2 regions of the Streptomyces sp. NPDC007901 genome follow, and region 2 is predicted to be linked to the other one. Evidence: riboswitches for the same ligand, from Rfam matches in the RefSeq annotation. Region 2 holds a riboswitch; the other holds the start of a gene.
The links. Region 2 has a riboswitch for cyclic di-AMP ahead of ACFZDK_RS46450 (peptidoglycan DD-metalloendopeptidase family protein). Riboswitches for the same ligand answer to the same signal wherever they lie in the genome.
Positions count from the first base shown of each region.

Region 1: it holds a riboswitch for cyclic di-AMP, as region 2 does, so the genes downstream of both, ACFZDK_RS38025 (peptidoglycan DD-metalloendopeptidase family protein) here and ACFZDK_RS46450 (peptidoglycan DD-metalloendopeptidase family protein) in region 2, are expected to answer to the same signal.

Region 1 is NZ_JBIBKW010000015.1:99,286-106,895, reverse strand. It holds gene ACFZDK_RS38035 (insulinase family protein) at 1-406, shown strand, start outside; gene ACFZDK_RS38030 (insulinase family protein) at 403-1,791, shown strand; cyclic di-AMP (ydaO/yuaA leader) riboswitch at 1,994-2,157, shown strand; gene ACFZDK_RS38025 (peptidoglycan DD-metalloendopeptidase family protein) at 2,170-2,925, shown strand; gene ACFZDK_RS38020 (FCD domain-containing protein) at 3,123-3,818, shown strand; gene ACFZDK_RS38015 (HPr family phosphocarrier protein) at 4,094-4,375, opposite strand; gene ACFZDK_RS38010 (GNAT family N-acetyltransferase) at 4,553-7,402, shown strand; gene ACFZDK_RS38005 (DUF5998 family protein) at 7,493-7,610, shown strand, end outside.
Region 2 is NZ_JBIBKW010000024.1:44,399-52,008, reverse strand. It holds gene ACFZDK_RS46475 (aminotransferase class III-fold pyridoxal phosphate-dependent enzyme) at 1-1,210, shown strand, start outside; gene ACFZDK_RS46470 (helix-turn-helix domain-containing protein) at 1,270-1,893, shown strand; gene ACFZDK_RS46465 (DUF6126 family protein) at 1,890-2,012, shown strand; gene ACFZDK_RS46460 (tyrosine-protein phosphatase) at 2,034-2,831, opposite strand; gene ACFZDK_RS46455 (alpha-galactosidase) at 3,006-5,078, shown strand; cyclic di-AMP (ydaO/yuaA leader) riboswitch at 5,395-5,555, shown strand; gene ACFZDK_RS46450 (peptidoglycan DD-metalloendopeptidase family protein) at 5,560-6,513, shown strand; gene ACFZDK_RS46445 (DUF6250 domain-containing protein) at 6,741-7,457, shown strand; gene ACFZDK_RS46440 (GDSL-type esterase/lipase family protein) at 7,603-7,610, shown strand, end outside.

The DNA.
Region 1 (7,610 bases), on a different contig from region 2:
CGAGGTGCCGGTCATCGAGACCGCCATCGACGAGGAGCTCGCCCGGTTCGCCGCGGAGGGCCCCACGCCCGAGGAGATGGAGCGCGCCCAGGCCCAGTTGGAGCGCGAGTGGCTGGACCGGCTGGGCACCGTCGCGGGCCGCGCGGACGAACTGTGCCGCTTCGCCGTCCTGTTCGGCGACCCGCAGCTCGCCCTGACCGCCGTCCAGCGCGTCCTGCAGGTCACCCCCGAGGAGGTCCAGGAGGTCGCCAAGGCCCGCCTGCGCCCCGACAACCGCGCGGTGCTCGTCTACGAGCCGCTGTCCGCGGAGTCCGCGGAGCACACCCAGGAGGCGGGGCGCGGCGAGGACCCGGAGCAGGAAGCGACCGTAGAGGCCGGCAACGAGAACGAGGAGACGGCCAAGTGACCGAGCTCGCCAGCATGGACTTCCACCCGCAGCCCCAGCCCGGCGAGGCCAGGCCCTGGGCCTTCCCGGCCCCCGACCGCGGCACCCTGGACAACGCCCTGACCGTGCTGCGCTGCCACCGCCCCGGCCAGCAGGTCGTCGCCGTCGAGGTGCTCCTGGACGCGCCCCTGGACGCCGAACCAACCGGCCTGGACGGCGTGGCCACGATCATGGCGCGCGCCTTCTCCGAGGGCACCGACAAGCACTCCGCCGAGGAGTACGCCGCCGAGCTGGAGCGGGCCGGCGCCACCCTCGACGCGCACGCCGACCACTCCGGCGTCCGGATCAGCCTGGAGGTCCCGGCCTCCCGCCTCGCCAAGGGCCTTGGGCTGCTCTCCGACGCCCTCAGGGCGCCCGCCTTCGCCGACAGCGAGGTCGAGCGGCTGGTCCGCAACCGCCTCGACGAGATCCCGCACGAGCTGGCCAACCCCAGCCGCCGTGCCGCCAAGGAGCTCTACAAGGAGCTCTTCCCGTCGACCGCGCGGATGTCCCGTCCGCGCCAGGGCACCGAGGACACCGTCGAGAAGATCGACGCGGCCGCCGTCCGCGCGTTCTACGACCGCCATGTGCGGCCCGCCACGGCCACCGCGGTCGTCGTCGGCGACCTGACCGGCATCGACCTGGACGAGCTGCTCGGCGAGACCCTGGGCGCCTGGAGCGGTTCCACCGCGCAGCCCCGCCCCGTGCCGCCGGTCACCGCCGACGACAACGGCCGCGTCGTCATCGTGGACCGCCCCGGCGCCGTCCAGACGCAGCTGCTCATCGGCCGCGTCGGCCCCGACCGGCACGACCGGGTCTGGCCCGCCCAGGTGCTCGGCACCTACTGCCTGGGCGGCACCCTCACCTCCCGCCTGGACCGCGTCCTGCGCGAGGAGAAGGGCTACACCTACGGCGTCCGCTCCTTCGGCCAGGTCCTGCGCTCCGCCCCCGACGGCACCGGCGCCTCGATGCTCGCCATCAGCGGCTCCGTGGACACCCCGAACACCGGCCCCGCCCTCCAGGACCTGTGGACGGTGCTGCGCACCCTCGCCGCCGAGGGCCTCACGGACGCCGAGCGCGATGTGGCCGTGCAGAACCTCGTCGGCGTGGCGCCGCTCAAGTACGAGACGGCGGCGGCCGTCGCGGGCACCCTGGCCGACCAGGTCGAGCAGCACCTGCCCGACGACTTCCAGGCCACGCTCTACCGGCAACTGGCCGCCACCGGCACCGTGGAGGCCACCGCGGCCGTCGTGAACGCCTTCCCGGTGGACCGCCTGGTGACCGTCCTCGTCGGTGACGCGGCGCAGATCAAGGAGCCCGTCGAGGCCCTCGGGATCGGCACCGTCACGGTCGTCGCCGCCGAGTAGCCGGACGGCGGGCACACGCGCGTGCGAGGGCCCTGGTGACCGTGGTGTCGCCAGGGCCCTTAAATGTCCGAATTGGGGCGGAGGTTGCCTGTCTGCCCTGTGGGATGCGCTACAAAAGCCGCGATCCGTTTGGGCATTGAAAGCCTGCCCTCATAGGTTCTTCCGGGCTGTCCGTCAGGCAGTGCGCCGCGTCCGCGGCACCGGACAGCCATCGCCGAGTCCCCGTACGGCGCGAGCCAGGGGAGCCGGGGACCCACGTCGTCCCTGGGGTGAATCGGGCGCCCGCGCGAGTCGCGAGGGGGCCCGTAGGAGACCTTCCTGCTCCGAACCCGTCAGCTAACCCGGTAGGCGAGAGGGAAGGAAAGGACCAGCCTCTACATGGCGTTCATGTGCGCCTCCGGGAAGCACCGTCGTCCCGGCCGGGTGAAGCGCACCACCGCGCAGGCCGCCGGTATCGCGGCCCTCACCACCACGGGTGTCATCGGCACCGTCTCCGCCGCCCCGGCGCTCGCCGCCGAGAACTCCGTCGAGCAGACCGGCCTCACCCCGGTCATCACGGTCAGCGACACGGTCGCCGATCAGATCGCCGCCCAGGCCGCCGCGCAGCAGGCCGCCGCCGAGCGCAAGGCCGCCGAGGAGGCCGCGCGCAAGAAGGCCGTCGCGGAGGTCAAGAAGGAGCGCGCGGCCAAGGCGCGCGCCGCGCGGGAGGCCGAGCGCAAGCGCCTCAACGCCTTCGTCGCGCCGATCTCCGACTCGTACGTCTCCACCGGCTACAAGACCGGCGGCTCCCTGTGGTCCTCCGGCGCCCACACCGGCATCGACTTCCATGCCGCCAGTGGCACGGTCGTGCACGCCGTCGGCACCGGCACGGTCGTCTCCACCGGCTGGGGCGGGGCCTACGGCAACCAGATCGTCGTCAAGATGGCCGACGGCATGTACACCCAGTACGGCCACCTGTCGTCCATCGGCGTCTCGGTGGGCCAGAAGGTCACCCCGGGCCAGCAGATCGGCCTCTCCGGGTCCACGGGCAACACGACCGGCCCGCACCTCCACTTCGAGGCCCGCACCACCCCCGAGTACGGCTCCGACGTCGACCCGGTCGCCTACCTCCGCAAGCACGGCGTGAACGTCTGACGCGGACGGTGTGAGCACCGCGAGATCTTCCGAAGCCCCGGCTCCCGAGCCGGGGCATTCGCCGTTTTCGTGCCCTTGCTGTCCAAAATATATCCATGGAATCCGGCCCGCCGTCGGAAATTCCCGCTCATTGCAATAGAGTCACGGAACGAGCGCCACTCGGCGGCGTTTCACGGGGATTAAGGCGGAGGTCGGACATGCGTATTCCGGCGCACTCGGTATGCACGGCGATCCGGGACGACATCGTCGCGGGTGTCTACGAGCGCGGCAGCCGGCTCACCGAGGAACTCCTGGCCCGCCGCTACGGCGTCTCGCGGGTCCCTGTCCGCGAGGCCCTGCGCACGCTGGAGGCCGAGGGCTTCGTGGTCACGCGCCGGCACGCGGGCGCGTGCGTCGCCGAACCGAGCGAGCAGGAGGCCGCCGACCTGCTGGAGATGCGCCTGTTGCTGGAGCCGCTGGGCGCCTCCCGGGCCGCCCAGCGCCGCACCGAGGCCCACCTCAAGGTGTTGCGCGGACTCGTCAGGCTGGGCCAGGAGCGGGCCCGCCGGGGCAGCAGCGAGGACCTGCGCTCGCTGGGCGGCTGGTTCCACGAGACGCTCGCCCAGGCCACCGGCAGCCATGCCCTGACCTCGACGCTCACCCAACTGCGGCACAAGATCGCCTGGATGTACGCCGTCGACGCGCCCGCCAACCCCGCCGAGTCGTGGGCCGAGCACGGCGCCATCGTGGACGCGGTCACCCGCGGCGACGGCGAGCGCGCGCGGGCGATCACCGCGCTGCACACCGAGCGCTCGACGGCCGCCCATCGGCTGCGTTTTTCCGGCGGCGCCGAACGGGCGAACGGTGTGAGGACTTCGCAACACCCCGTAAACATGTCGGGCCTGCGGCATTAACACGCGCGCCGTATACAAAGAGGTGTTATTCGGTGGAGGCGTATTTCCGCTGCCCGAATTCACGCGCTCCGGGAATTCCGGTGGCGCGTCGTCGGCGTGCCCGCCGAAATGACCGAGGGCAAGCTCCTGAATGAACAGGTGCGCAGCCGTCGTAAAGTCGCAGGCGGCTGTCATGAATTCCCGGCACATGCCGTCGGCGGGCCGATTCGGAAACGACGAGGCCGCGCCGCCCCCGCAGGGGTGGCGCGGCCTCGGCCGTGCGGGCGCCATGGCGCTCAGACGGTCTCGGGGAGCTCCTCGAGACCCTCGGCGACCAGCTTGGCCAGGCGGTCGAGGGCGGCGTCCGCGCCCTCGGCCTCGGAGGCGAGCACGATCTCCTCGCCGCCCTGGGCGCCCAGGCCAAGGACGGCCAGCATGGAGGCCGCGTTGACGGGGTTGCCCCCGGCCTTGGCGATCGTCACCGGGACGCCTGCGGCCGTGGCGGCTCGGACGAAGATGGAAGCGGGGCGGGCGTGGAGGCCCTCGGCCCAGCCGACGTTGACGCGGCGCTCAGCCATGTGATGCTGCCCTTCGGTTTTCAGGGTTGTCTAGACCAGTTTCCCATATCGTGAAGCATCCCCGGAGCGGGCGTGGGCCCCCTCCGGGTGTGTCGTCGGACCGCGGCCTCGGTCCGACTTCCGTCCTGCACAGACTGCCTCGCGCCGTTGTCGTACGCGAGCCGTACTCTGGGGCCCATGCAGACCCCGGCGGACCCGCAGGACCGGCACGAGTACCCGTCCCACTGGGAGGCGGACGTGGTACTGCGCGACGGCGGTACCGCGCGCATCCGGCCCATCACCGCCGACGACGCCGACCGGCTGGTCAGCTTCTACGAGCAGGTCTCGGACGAGTCGAAGTACTACCGCTTCTTCGCGCCGTATCCCAGGCTCTCCGCCAAGGACGTCCACCGCTTCACGCACCACGACTTTGTGGACAGGGTGGGACTCGCGGCCACCATCGGCGGCGAGTTCATCGCAACCGTACGCTATGACCGCATTGGCACCGACGGCATGCCCGCGTCGGCCCCCGCCGACGAGGCCGAGGTCGCCTTCCTCGTCCAGGACGCCCACCAGGGCCGCGGGGTCGCCTCCGCCCTCCTGGAGCACGTCGCCGCCGTCGCGCGCGAGCGCGGCATCCGCCGGTTCGCGGCCGAGGTGCTGCCCGCCAACTCCAAGATGATCAAGGTGTTCACGGACGCCGGCTACACCCAGCAGCGCAGCTTCGAGGACGGTGTCGTCCGCCTGGAGTTCGACCTGGAGCCCACGGACCGCTCCGTCGCCGTCCAGCGGGCGCGCGAGCAGCGAGCGGAGGCCCGTTCGGTACGACGGCTGCTGGCGCCCGGCTCCGTGGCGGTGATCGGCGTCGGCCGCGCGCCCGGCGGGGTCGGCCGCAGCATCCTCGGCAACCTCCGGGACGCCGGCTTCACCGGCCGCCTGCACGCCGTGAACCAGGCCTTCCCTCAGGACCTCAAGGAGGTCGACGGGGTGCCCGCGCACCGCTCCGTGCGGGACATCGACGGGCCGGTCGACCTCGCCGTGGTGGCCGTCCCCGCCGAGCACGTCCCCGGCGTCGTCACCGACTGCGGCGAACACGGCGTCCAGGGCCTGGTGGTGCTGGCCTCCGGATACGCGGAGAGCGGCCAGGACGGCCGCGCACGCCAGCGCGAGCTCGTCCGGCAGGCGCGCACGTACGGCATGCGGATCATCGGACCCAACGCCTTCGGGATCATCAACACCGCGGACGACGTCCGGCTGAACGCCTCCCTCGCGCCCGAGATGCCCCGCCCCGGCCGGATCGGCCTGTTCGCCCAGTCCGGCGCCATCGGCATCGCCCTGCTCTCCCGGCTGCACCGGCGCGGCGGGGGCGTCACCGGGACCACGGGCGTCTCCACCTTCGTCTCCTCCGGCAACCGCGCGGACGTCTCCGGCAACGACGTCATCCAGTACTGGTACGACGACCCCGACACCGACGTCGTCCTCATGTACCTGGAGTCCATCGGCAACCCGCGCAAGTTCACCCGCCTCGCGCGGCGGACGGCGGCGGCGAAGCCGCTGGTCGTGGTGCAGGGGGCCGGATCCGCTCCGCAGGGGCACGCGGTACGGGCGACCCGGCTGCCGCACGCCACGGTGTCCGCGCTGCTGAGGCAGGCCGGGGTGATCCGCGTCGACACGATCACGGAGCTGGTCGACGCGGGGCTGCTGCTCGCGCGGCAGCCGCTGCCGGCCGGGCCGCGGGTGGCGATCGTCGGGAACTCGGAGTCGCTGGGGCTGCTCACGTACGACCGGTGCCTGGCGGAGGGGCTGCGGCCCGCGCGGCCGCTCGATCTGACGACCGGGGCGACGGCGGCGGACTTCCACGGGGCGCTGGCCGGGGCGCTGGCGGACGAGTCGTGCGACGCGGTCGTCGTGACCGCCATTCCGACGATCGGGGAGGGGGCGGTCGGGGACGCGGAGCTGGCGGAGGCGCTGCGGTCGGCGGCCGAGGAGGTTCCGGGCAAGCCGATTCTCGTGGTGCACGTGGAGCTCGGGGGGCTCGCGGAGGCGTTGTCGGCCGCGGGCCGTACCGCACCGCAGGCCTCGGCTCCGCCCGAGCGGGGGGATCTCCCTCGCCCTGCGGAACGCCCGCCCACCGCGCAAACGGCAGCCGACAGGACACCGCCGCCCACCACTCTCCACCCCTGCTCCCGCCTCATCCCCGCCTACCCCGCCGCCGAACGCGCCGTACGCGCCCTGGCCGAGGCCGTGAAGTACGCGCAGTGGCGGCGGGAGGCCGCCGAGCCCGGAAAGGTGCCCGAGTACGACGACATCGACGAGAAGGGGACCGCCGAGCTGATCGGGGCGCTCCTGGAGCGCGGGGAAGGGCTCGCCCTCGGCGTCGAGGAGACCTGCGCGCTGCTCGGCAGGTACGGCATCGACGTGCACCGCGCCCTGCCCGCCCCCACCCCCGATGCCGCCGCCGGGGCCGCCCGCGACCTCGGCTACCCCGTCGCGCTCAAGGCCACCGCCCCGCACCTCCGCCACCGCGCGGACCTCGGCGGAGTGCGGCTCGACCTCGCGGACGAGGAGCAACTGCGCCGGGCGTACGCCGAGTTGACCGAGCTGTTCGGATCGCCGGAGGAGCTGCGCCCGGTGGTGCAGCGGATGGCGCCCCGGGGCGTCGACACCGTCGTACGGGCCGTGATCGACCCGGCCGCCGGGGCCGTACTGTCGTTCGGGCTCGCGGGGGCCGCGTCCCAGCTGCTGGGGGACATGGCGCACCGGCTGGTTCCGGTCACCGACCGGGACGCGACCTCGCTGGTGCGGTCGATCCGGACCGCCCCCCTGCTGTTCGGCTGGCGCGGCTCGACCCCGGTCGACACGCCCGCCCTGGAGGAGCTGCTGCTCAGGGTGTCCCGGCTGGTCGACGACCATCCCGAGGTGGTCGCGGTCACCCTGGAACCGGTCGTGGTCGCCCGGCACGGCCTCAGCGTCCTTGGCGCCACCGTCCGCCTCGCACCCCCGCCCGCGCGCGACGATCTCGGCCCGCGCACCCTTCCCGCGTACTGAGCGGAGCGAACGCCCGCCCCCGGCGACGGCGTTCGAAGCGGGCCTCCCGACTGGCCCGGGTCCCCTTGCCCACGGATTAAGATGGACGCCATGGCCAAGACCAGTACGACGACCCAGGGGCTGCGCGTCGCGATCGAGCGCAGCGGCTACTACCCGGCCCTCGTGGCCGAGGCGGTGGAGGCCGCCGTGGGCGGCGAGCCGATCCGGT
Region 2 (7,610 bases):
CCTGGACATGCTCGCCGGGTTCGGGGTGATGGGCCTGGGACGCCACCACCCTGTCGTCCGCAAGGCCCTGCACGACGTGCTGGACGCCCAGCTCGCCGACCTCACCCGCTTCGACTGCCAGCCGCTGCCTGGTCTGCTCGCCGAGCGGCTCCTCGCCCACAGCCCGCACCTGGACCGGGTGTTCTTCGGCAACAGCGGCACCGAGGCGGTCGAGACGGCCCTGAAGTTCGCCCGGTTCGCCACCGGCAGACCGCGCGTCCTCTACTGCGACCACGCCTTCCACGGCCTGACCACCGGCTCGCTGTCGGTCAACGGCGAGGACGGCTTCCGGGACGGCTTCGCGCCGCTGCTGCCCGACACCGCCGTACCCCTCGGCGATCTGGACGCGCTCGCCCGCGAGCTGAAGAAGGGCGATGTCGCCGCCCTCATCGTCGAGCCGATCCAGGGCAAGGGCGTGCACGAAGCCCCGCCCGGGTATCTGCGTGCCGCCCAGGAGCTGCTGCACCGGCACAAGGCGCTGCTGATCGCCGACGAGGTGCAGACCGGCCTGGGCCGCACCGGTGACTTCTACGCGTACCAGCACGAGGAGGGCGTGGAGCCGGACCTGGTGTGCGTGGCGAAGGCGCTGTCCGGCGGCTATGTGCCGGTCGGCGCCACGCTCGGCAAGGACTGGATCTTCAAGAAGGTCTACTCGTCCATGGACCGCGTCCTGGTCCACTCGGCGAGCTTCGGCGCCAACGCCCAGGCGATGGCGGCCGGGCTCGCCGTGCTGTCGGTCATGGAGAACGACCAGATCGTGGCGGGGGCCCGGGCCGTGGGGGAGCAGCTCAAGTCCCGGCTCGCCGCGCTGACCGACAAGTACGAGCTGCTCGCAGACGTGCGCGGCCGGGGCCTGATGATCGGCATCGAGTTCGGCCGGCCCGGCTCGCTGAAGCTGCGCAGCCGCTGGACCATGCTCCAGGCCGCCCGCAAGGGCCTGTTCGCCCAGATGGTCGTCGTACCGCTGCTGCAGCGCCACCGGATCCTCACCCAGGTCTCCGGTGACCACCTGGAGGTGATCAAGCTCATCCCGCCGCTGATCGTCGACGAGGCGGACGTCGACCGCTTCGTCGACGCCTTCACGGACGTCATGGACGACGCGCACAGCGGCGGCGGCCTGATGTGGGACTTCGGCAAGACGCTGATCAAGCAGGCGGTGGCCAACCGCTAGCTTTTTGCCTCTGGGGCAAAGAAATTGCCGCAGAGGCAAAACTGCGGCTGAATGGAGGCATGAACCCCTCCGACAGCGAGGGCGCGGGCGGGCCGGTCACGGACCTGCCCGCCGTCGCCCCGCAGCTGCGCTCCCTGCGCCGCCGCGCCGGCCTCACCCTGGAGGCCGCCGCACGGGACGCCGGGCTGTCGCCCGCGCACCTGTCCCGGCTGGAGACGGGCCGGCGGCAGCCCTCGCTGCCGATGCTGCTCGCGCTCGCACGTGTCTACGGTACGACAGTCTCCGAGCTGCTCGGTGAGACCGTCGCCGACCGGGACGCGATCGTGCGCGCCGGCGACATGGAACCGACCCGCGCCGGTGGCTGGACCTACTGGCAGGCCGGGGCGTCCGGCCGGGGGATGCAGGCCCTGCGTGTCCGGGTGCCGTACGGCTCCCAGGGCGACATCGTGCGGGTGCATCCCGGCGAGGAGTGGCTGTACGTCCTGCGCGGCCGGCTCCGGCTGCGCCTCGGCGACACCACGCACCTGCTCGCGCCCGGCGACAGCGCGCACTTCGACTCGCTGACCCCGCACCGGCTCGCCGCCGAGGACCAGGACGGGGTCGAGCTCCTGTTCGTCCACACCCTGCTGCAGAGTCCCACGGCCACGCTGTGCCTGGGACCGATCACTGGAGAGCTGCCGTGAGCAACATCGAGGAGAAATTCCCCCGGTCCCTGTGGATCCGGCTGGTCATCTACCTGGCCGTCGGGCACGTCCTGGCAGGCTTCCTCTTTCTGTTGTTCTCCCTCGGCGGCAAGGGCTGAGCCGCTGCCCTCCGCCCGGCCTCAGTCGAGGAGACGCTGGCGCAGCCGCTCCCGGGTCTGCGCGGTGACCTTCAGCCCCTGCTCCAGGTACGTGTCGACATCGCCCCAGGTCTCGTCGATGCTCTCGAAGGCCGCCGTCAGGTACTCCGCGCGGGCGTCGAAGAGAGGGCTGAGCAGTTCCATCACCTCGGGGCTGTACGCGGACTCCCCGCCGCCGCTGCGCCGCACCTTGTAGCGCCGGTGCTTGGCGTTGGACTCCAGGTAGTCGGCGAGGATCGCGTCCCGTTCCACGTCCACCGCGAGCAGCGTCACGGCTATGGAGATGCCTGCCCGGTCCTTCCCGGCCGCGCAGTGCATCAGCGCCGGGACGCTGTCCTCGGCGACGGCGTGCAGCACGCGCGAGTGCTCCTCGGTGCGGTCCTTCACGATCGTGCGGTACGAGGTGACCATCCGGTTCGCGGCCTTGCCGTCGCCCAGGAGCGCGCGCAGCTGCTCGATGTCGCCCTCGCGGACCATCTTCCAGAAGTCGGCACCGTGCGCCGGGTCGGTCAGCGGCAGGTTCAGGTTCCGTACGCCGGGCAGCTCGACGTCCGGGCCCTCCAGCTTCTGGTCGGCCGTGTTGCGGAAGTCGAAGATCGTGTGCAGGCCGAGGGAGGCGAGGAACTCCGCGTCCGACTCCGTCGCGTGTGCCAGATGCCCGCTGCGGAAGAGCACGCCGTGCCGCACCCGCCGCCCGTCCAAGGTCGGCAGGCCGCCCACGTCACGGAAGTTGCGCACACCGGCCAGCTCGGGTTCGGTCGACGGGACCTGCTGCGTCACGGGGGCTCCTCCCGGCCGGCCCCGTCGGCGCTGCTCGTCGACGGGCACTGGACCGACCATACGACATCGGTTTCCGCGGGCAATGAGTTGTCCACAGGCGTTGCCTCAGGGGCGATAGACCTTGATGATGTTGGTGCTTGAGCGGATCTGTTGGCACCTGTGTGAGGTTTCTCGATGGTGGACATCGCCGAAAACGGTCGTACCTGGCTCCTGTCGGGCCCCGGCAGCAGCTACGCGCTGCATCTGACGGAGGCCGACGAGCTGCTCCACCTGCATTGGGGGCCCAGGATCCAGCTCGCCGACGCCGAGCAGCTCAGTACTCGGGCGCTGCCCGAGTACTGGCCCTTCGAGTCCCCGCTCGACGGCCGTGAGGAGTACCCGGTCGAGGGCGGCCCCCGGTTCGTGCGCCCCGCGCTGTCCGTGCGCACCGAGGAGCGCCGAGGCACCGAGTGGGCCTTCGAGGCGTACGAGGTCGAGGAGGACGAGCTCCGGCTGCGCTTCACGGACGACGGCATCGGCATCACCCTCCACTACCGGATGCGCGGCGATGTCGTCGAACGCTGGGTGACCGTCGGCAACGGGGGGCACGCGCCCCTGGAGGTGCTGCGCGCCGACCCCGCCACCTGGACGCTGCCCGACCGCGAGGGCTGGCGGCTCTCCCAGCTGCACGGCCGCTGGGCGGCCGAGTCCCGGCTGGTCAGCGCCCCGCTGACCTACGGTGAGAAGGTCATCGGCAGCCGCCGCGGCCACACCGGCCACCAGCACCTGCCCTGGGTCGCCCTCGACATCGACGCCACCGAGGAGCGCGGCGAGGTCTGGGGCTGTGCCCTCGGCTGGTCCGGCTCCTGGCGGATCGCCGTCGCCCAACTCCCGGACGCACACGTCCAGATCACCGGCGGCGCCGGGTACGACGACTCGGGCCTGCTGATGCTGGCCGAGGGCGAGTCGTACACCAGCCCGGTCTTCGCGGCCCTGTGGACCGACGGCGGCTTCGGCGGGGCCAGCCGCGCCTGGCACGCCTACCAGCGGGCGTACATCATCCCGGACGCCGACCGCGACCGGCCGGTGCTGTTCAACTCCTGGGAGGCCACTACCTTCGACATCTCCGAGGAGCAGCAGGCCACCCTCGCCCGGCGGGCCGCCGCGATCGGCGTCGAGCTGTTCGTGGTGGACGACGGCTGGTTCGGCGCCCGCACCAGCGACCGCGCGGGCCTCGGCGACTGGACCCCCAACCCGGACCGCTTCCCGAAGGGCCTCAAGCCCCTCGCCGACTATGTGCACGCCCTCGGCATGCAGTTCGGTATCTGGGTCGAGCCCGAGATGGTCAACGCGGACAGCGACCTGTACCGCGCCCACCCCGACTGGGTCCAGTACCAGCAGGGACGGAAGCGGACGGAACTGCGCAACCAGCTCGTCCTCAACCTCGCCCGCGAGGACGTCCAGGAGTACCTCTGGCAGCAGCTCGACACCCTGCTGTCCAGCGCCCCGATCGACTACGTCAAGTGGGACTTCAACCGCTGCTTCACCGACGCGGGCTGGCCCGGTGAGCCCTACCCGCAGCGCCTGTGGGTCGACCACGTGCGCGGGCTGTACGCCCTGCTCGACCGGATCCGCGCGGCCCACCCGAACGTCGCCATCGAGTCCTGCTCCGGTGGTGGCGGCCGGATCGACCTCGGCATCATGAGCCGTACCGACGAGGTGTGGACCTCCGACAACACCGACCCGCTGGACCGGCTCGCCATCCAGCACGGCTTCAGCCAGATTCACCCCGCGCGGGTGATGTCCGCCTGGGTCACCGACAGCCCGAACCACCAGCTCAACGGCCGGGTCAGCTCGCTGCGTTTCCGGTTCGTCAGCTCCATGGCCGGTGCGCTCGGCGTCGGCGGCGACCTCTCGCAGTGGACCGAGGAGGAACTCGCCGAGGCCGGTCGCTGGGTAGAGCTCTACAAGGAGATCCGGCCACTGGTACAGCGCGGCGACCAGTTCCGGCTGCGGCCGCCGGCCGGCGGGCTCAGCGCGGTGCAGTACACCCTCGGCGACGAGACGGTCGTCCTCGCCTGGCTCCAGGCGCAGAGCTACGGCGAACCGGCGCCGGCGCTGCGGCTGCGGGGGCTCGACCCGACCGCGTCGTACGAATGCCGCGAAACGGGCGAAGTGCACCGAGGTGCCGTTCTGTTGCATCACGGGCTGCGTACCGGCCTGAAGGGCGACCTGGATGCGACGGTGCTCCGACTGCGCCGCATCTGAGTCATCTGTCCGAATTAGAGCCTTCACCCCCCTTCATTCCAACTCGCTCTGGAATAAAGGGGGGTAATGGGCGGGTGCGTGAGAAGCGTCATATTCGTGACCGTCCGTCGCGCGTCATGTTCACGTAATTATCGGTTTTCGCTGAGGAATTGATAAACGCGGGCCGGTGGAATTCACGGAGGGTGACCGTGATTTCCCGTAACGGATCAAGCGAAACTCGGACAGAGGGAACCAGTCGCTTGTCCGGGTACGTCTTGCTCGCTTACGTTCGCCACGCATCCGGACGGAACGCCGAATCCTGCCGCCGTCCGGACTCCCCACACACTCACCCGTGCCCGGCAGGAGCGGGGGACCCACCAGGTACGACCGCCTGTTCCGGTTCCCGGGACGGCTAGGGGTGTAGTCACGCATTCACGTGTGGCCGGGCAGCTCCAGCCCGAACCCGACAGCTCACCTCGCAGGCGCCGGAGAGGAATGCGCCATGCCCGCGAAGGGTAAGCACCGCCGTCCCAAGACCCAGCGAATCACCCGCTCGATGGCCGTCGCCGGAACCGGCGGCGCGGCGCTGGCGCTGCCGCTCATGGGGGCCACCGGTGCCCACGCGGCCACTGCGCAGTCCGTTCCCGAAAAGGCCGCGCAGTCGCTTCCGGGCGTCGAGAAGACGGCAATGAGGAAGACGGCGGCCGTGCGGAAGGCCGCCGCCGCGCATTCCGCGCACCGCACCTACACGGTGGTCCCCGGCGACTATCTCTCGAAGATCGCCCGCGACCAGAACGTCACCGGCGGCTGGTACCGGCTCTACGCCGACAACCGGCAGGCCGTCGGCGACAACCCCTCGCTGATCCACCCGGGTCTCAAGCTCACGCTCGGCGGCCGTCACGCCGCGACGACGGACGACAGCACGGACTCCGGCTACCGCTCCGAGGCGCGGTCCTCCGGCTCCTCTTCGTCCTCGCCGTCCTCTTCGTCCTCGCCATCCTCTTCGTCCGCGTCGTCCGCCGCGGACACGTCCGCGACGAACGCCTCCGGCTTCAGCCTCCCGGTCGTCGGCGCCACCGTCGGCACCGGCTACCACGTGGCCGGCGGCATGTGGTCCAGCGGCTACCACACGGGCGTCGACTTCGTCGTCCCGACCGGTACCCCGGTCAAGGCCGTCGGTGCCGGCACGGTCGTCACGGCCGGCTGGGGCGGCTCCTACGGCAACCAGGTCGTCATCCGGCTCGCCGACGGCTACTACGCGCAGTACGGCCACCTCTCCGCCCTCTCCGTCTCGGTCGGTCAGACCGTGGCCGCGGGCCAGCAGGTGGGCCTCTCCGGCGCGACCGGCAACGTGACCGGCCCGCACCTGCACTTCGAGATCCGCACCACCCCCGACTACGGCTCGGACGTGGACCCGGTCGCCTACCTCCGCTCCAAGGGCCTCGCCGTCGGCTGATCCGACGCCCCGCCGTCCTGACACACACTCCGAAGGCCGGACCCCCGATCCCCGGGTCCGGCCTTCGGCGCGTTGCGTTCTTGTGGCGGGAGCGCTCGGGGCATCGACAACGAAGGGGGTACGGCGGCACAGTGATCCCCTGGACTGCAAGCGCTTTCCATCCCTGCCCCTGACCTTGTGGCTGTCATGCCACTGTCACTGTCGCCCCGCCGGAAGGAATCCCGCGTATGACGACCACCCGCCGCGCCTTCGGAGCCCTGGCCGCCGGAGCCGCCCTCGCGGCCCTCGCTCCCGCCGCGTCCGCGAGCGCCGCGCCCCGGCACCGCCGGCTGCTCGCCCACGACGACTTCCGCCACGGCCTCGGCCAGTGGTTCGTCGAACTGGAACAGGGCGGTTCGGTCACCGCGTCGCACGGGATCCTGGAGGTCGACGTGCCCGCCGGCGCGACCGTCTGGTTCCGGCGCCGGCTCGAAGGGCCGTACGTCCTGGAGTACACCGCGACCCCGGTCTCGGCGGGCGGTCCCGACGACCGGGTCTCGGACCTCAACAACTTCTGGAACGCCACCGACGTCCGCTCCCCGGACGACCTGTTCGCCACCCCGCGCGGCGGCGCCCTCGCCGAGTACGACTACCTCACGACCTACTACGCCGGCTTCGGCGCCAACTACAACACCACCACCCGGCTGCGCCGCTACGTCGGCGAACCCGGCGTCCGGCCCCTGATCTACGACTACACCGAGCCGCTGCTCGTCGCGAACGAACCGAACCACGTCCGGATCGTCTCTGACGGCCCGACCGTGCAGTGGTGGAACAACGGCCGGCCGGTGTTCGACTACACCGACCCGGAGCCTTACACGGGTGGGCACTTCGCGTTCCGGACCACGTGGAGCCACTTCCGTGTCAGTGACTTCCGGGTCTGGGGATCAACCCGTCAACGTCCCTGATGGGAGCCTTATTCCAGGCTTGGCAAAGTATTTAAAAGTGTCTTATCTCACCGATCGTCAACCCCTTATTACGGTCGCGTAGGTCACACCTCAAGGGGAATCATGGCCCGACGTGGCAGACGATTCGAAGAGTGACATTGCATCAGTGATCGG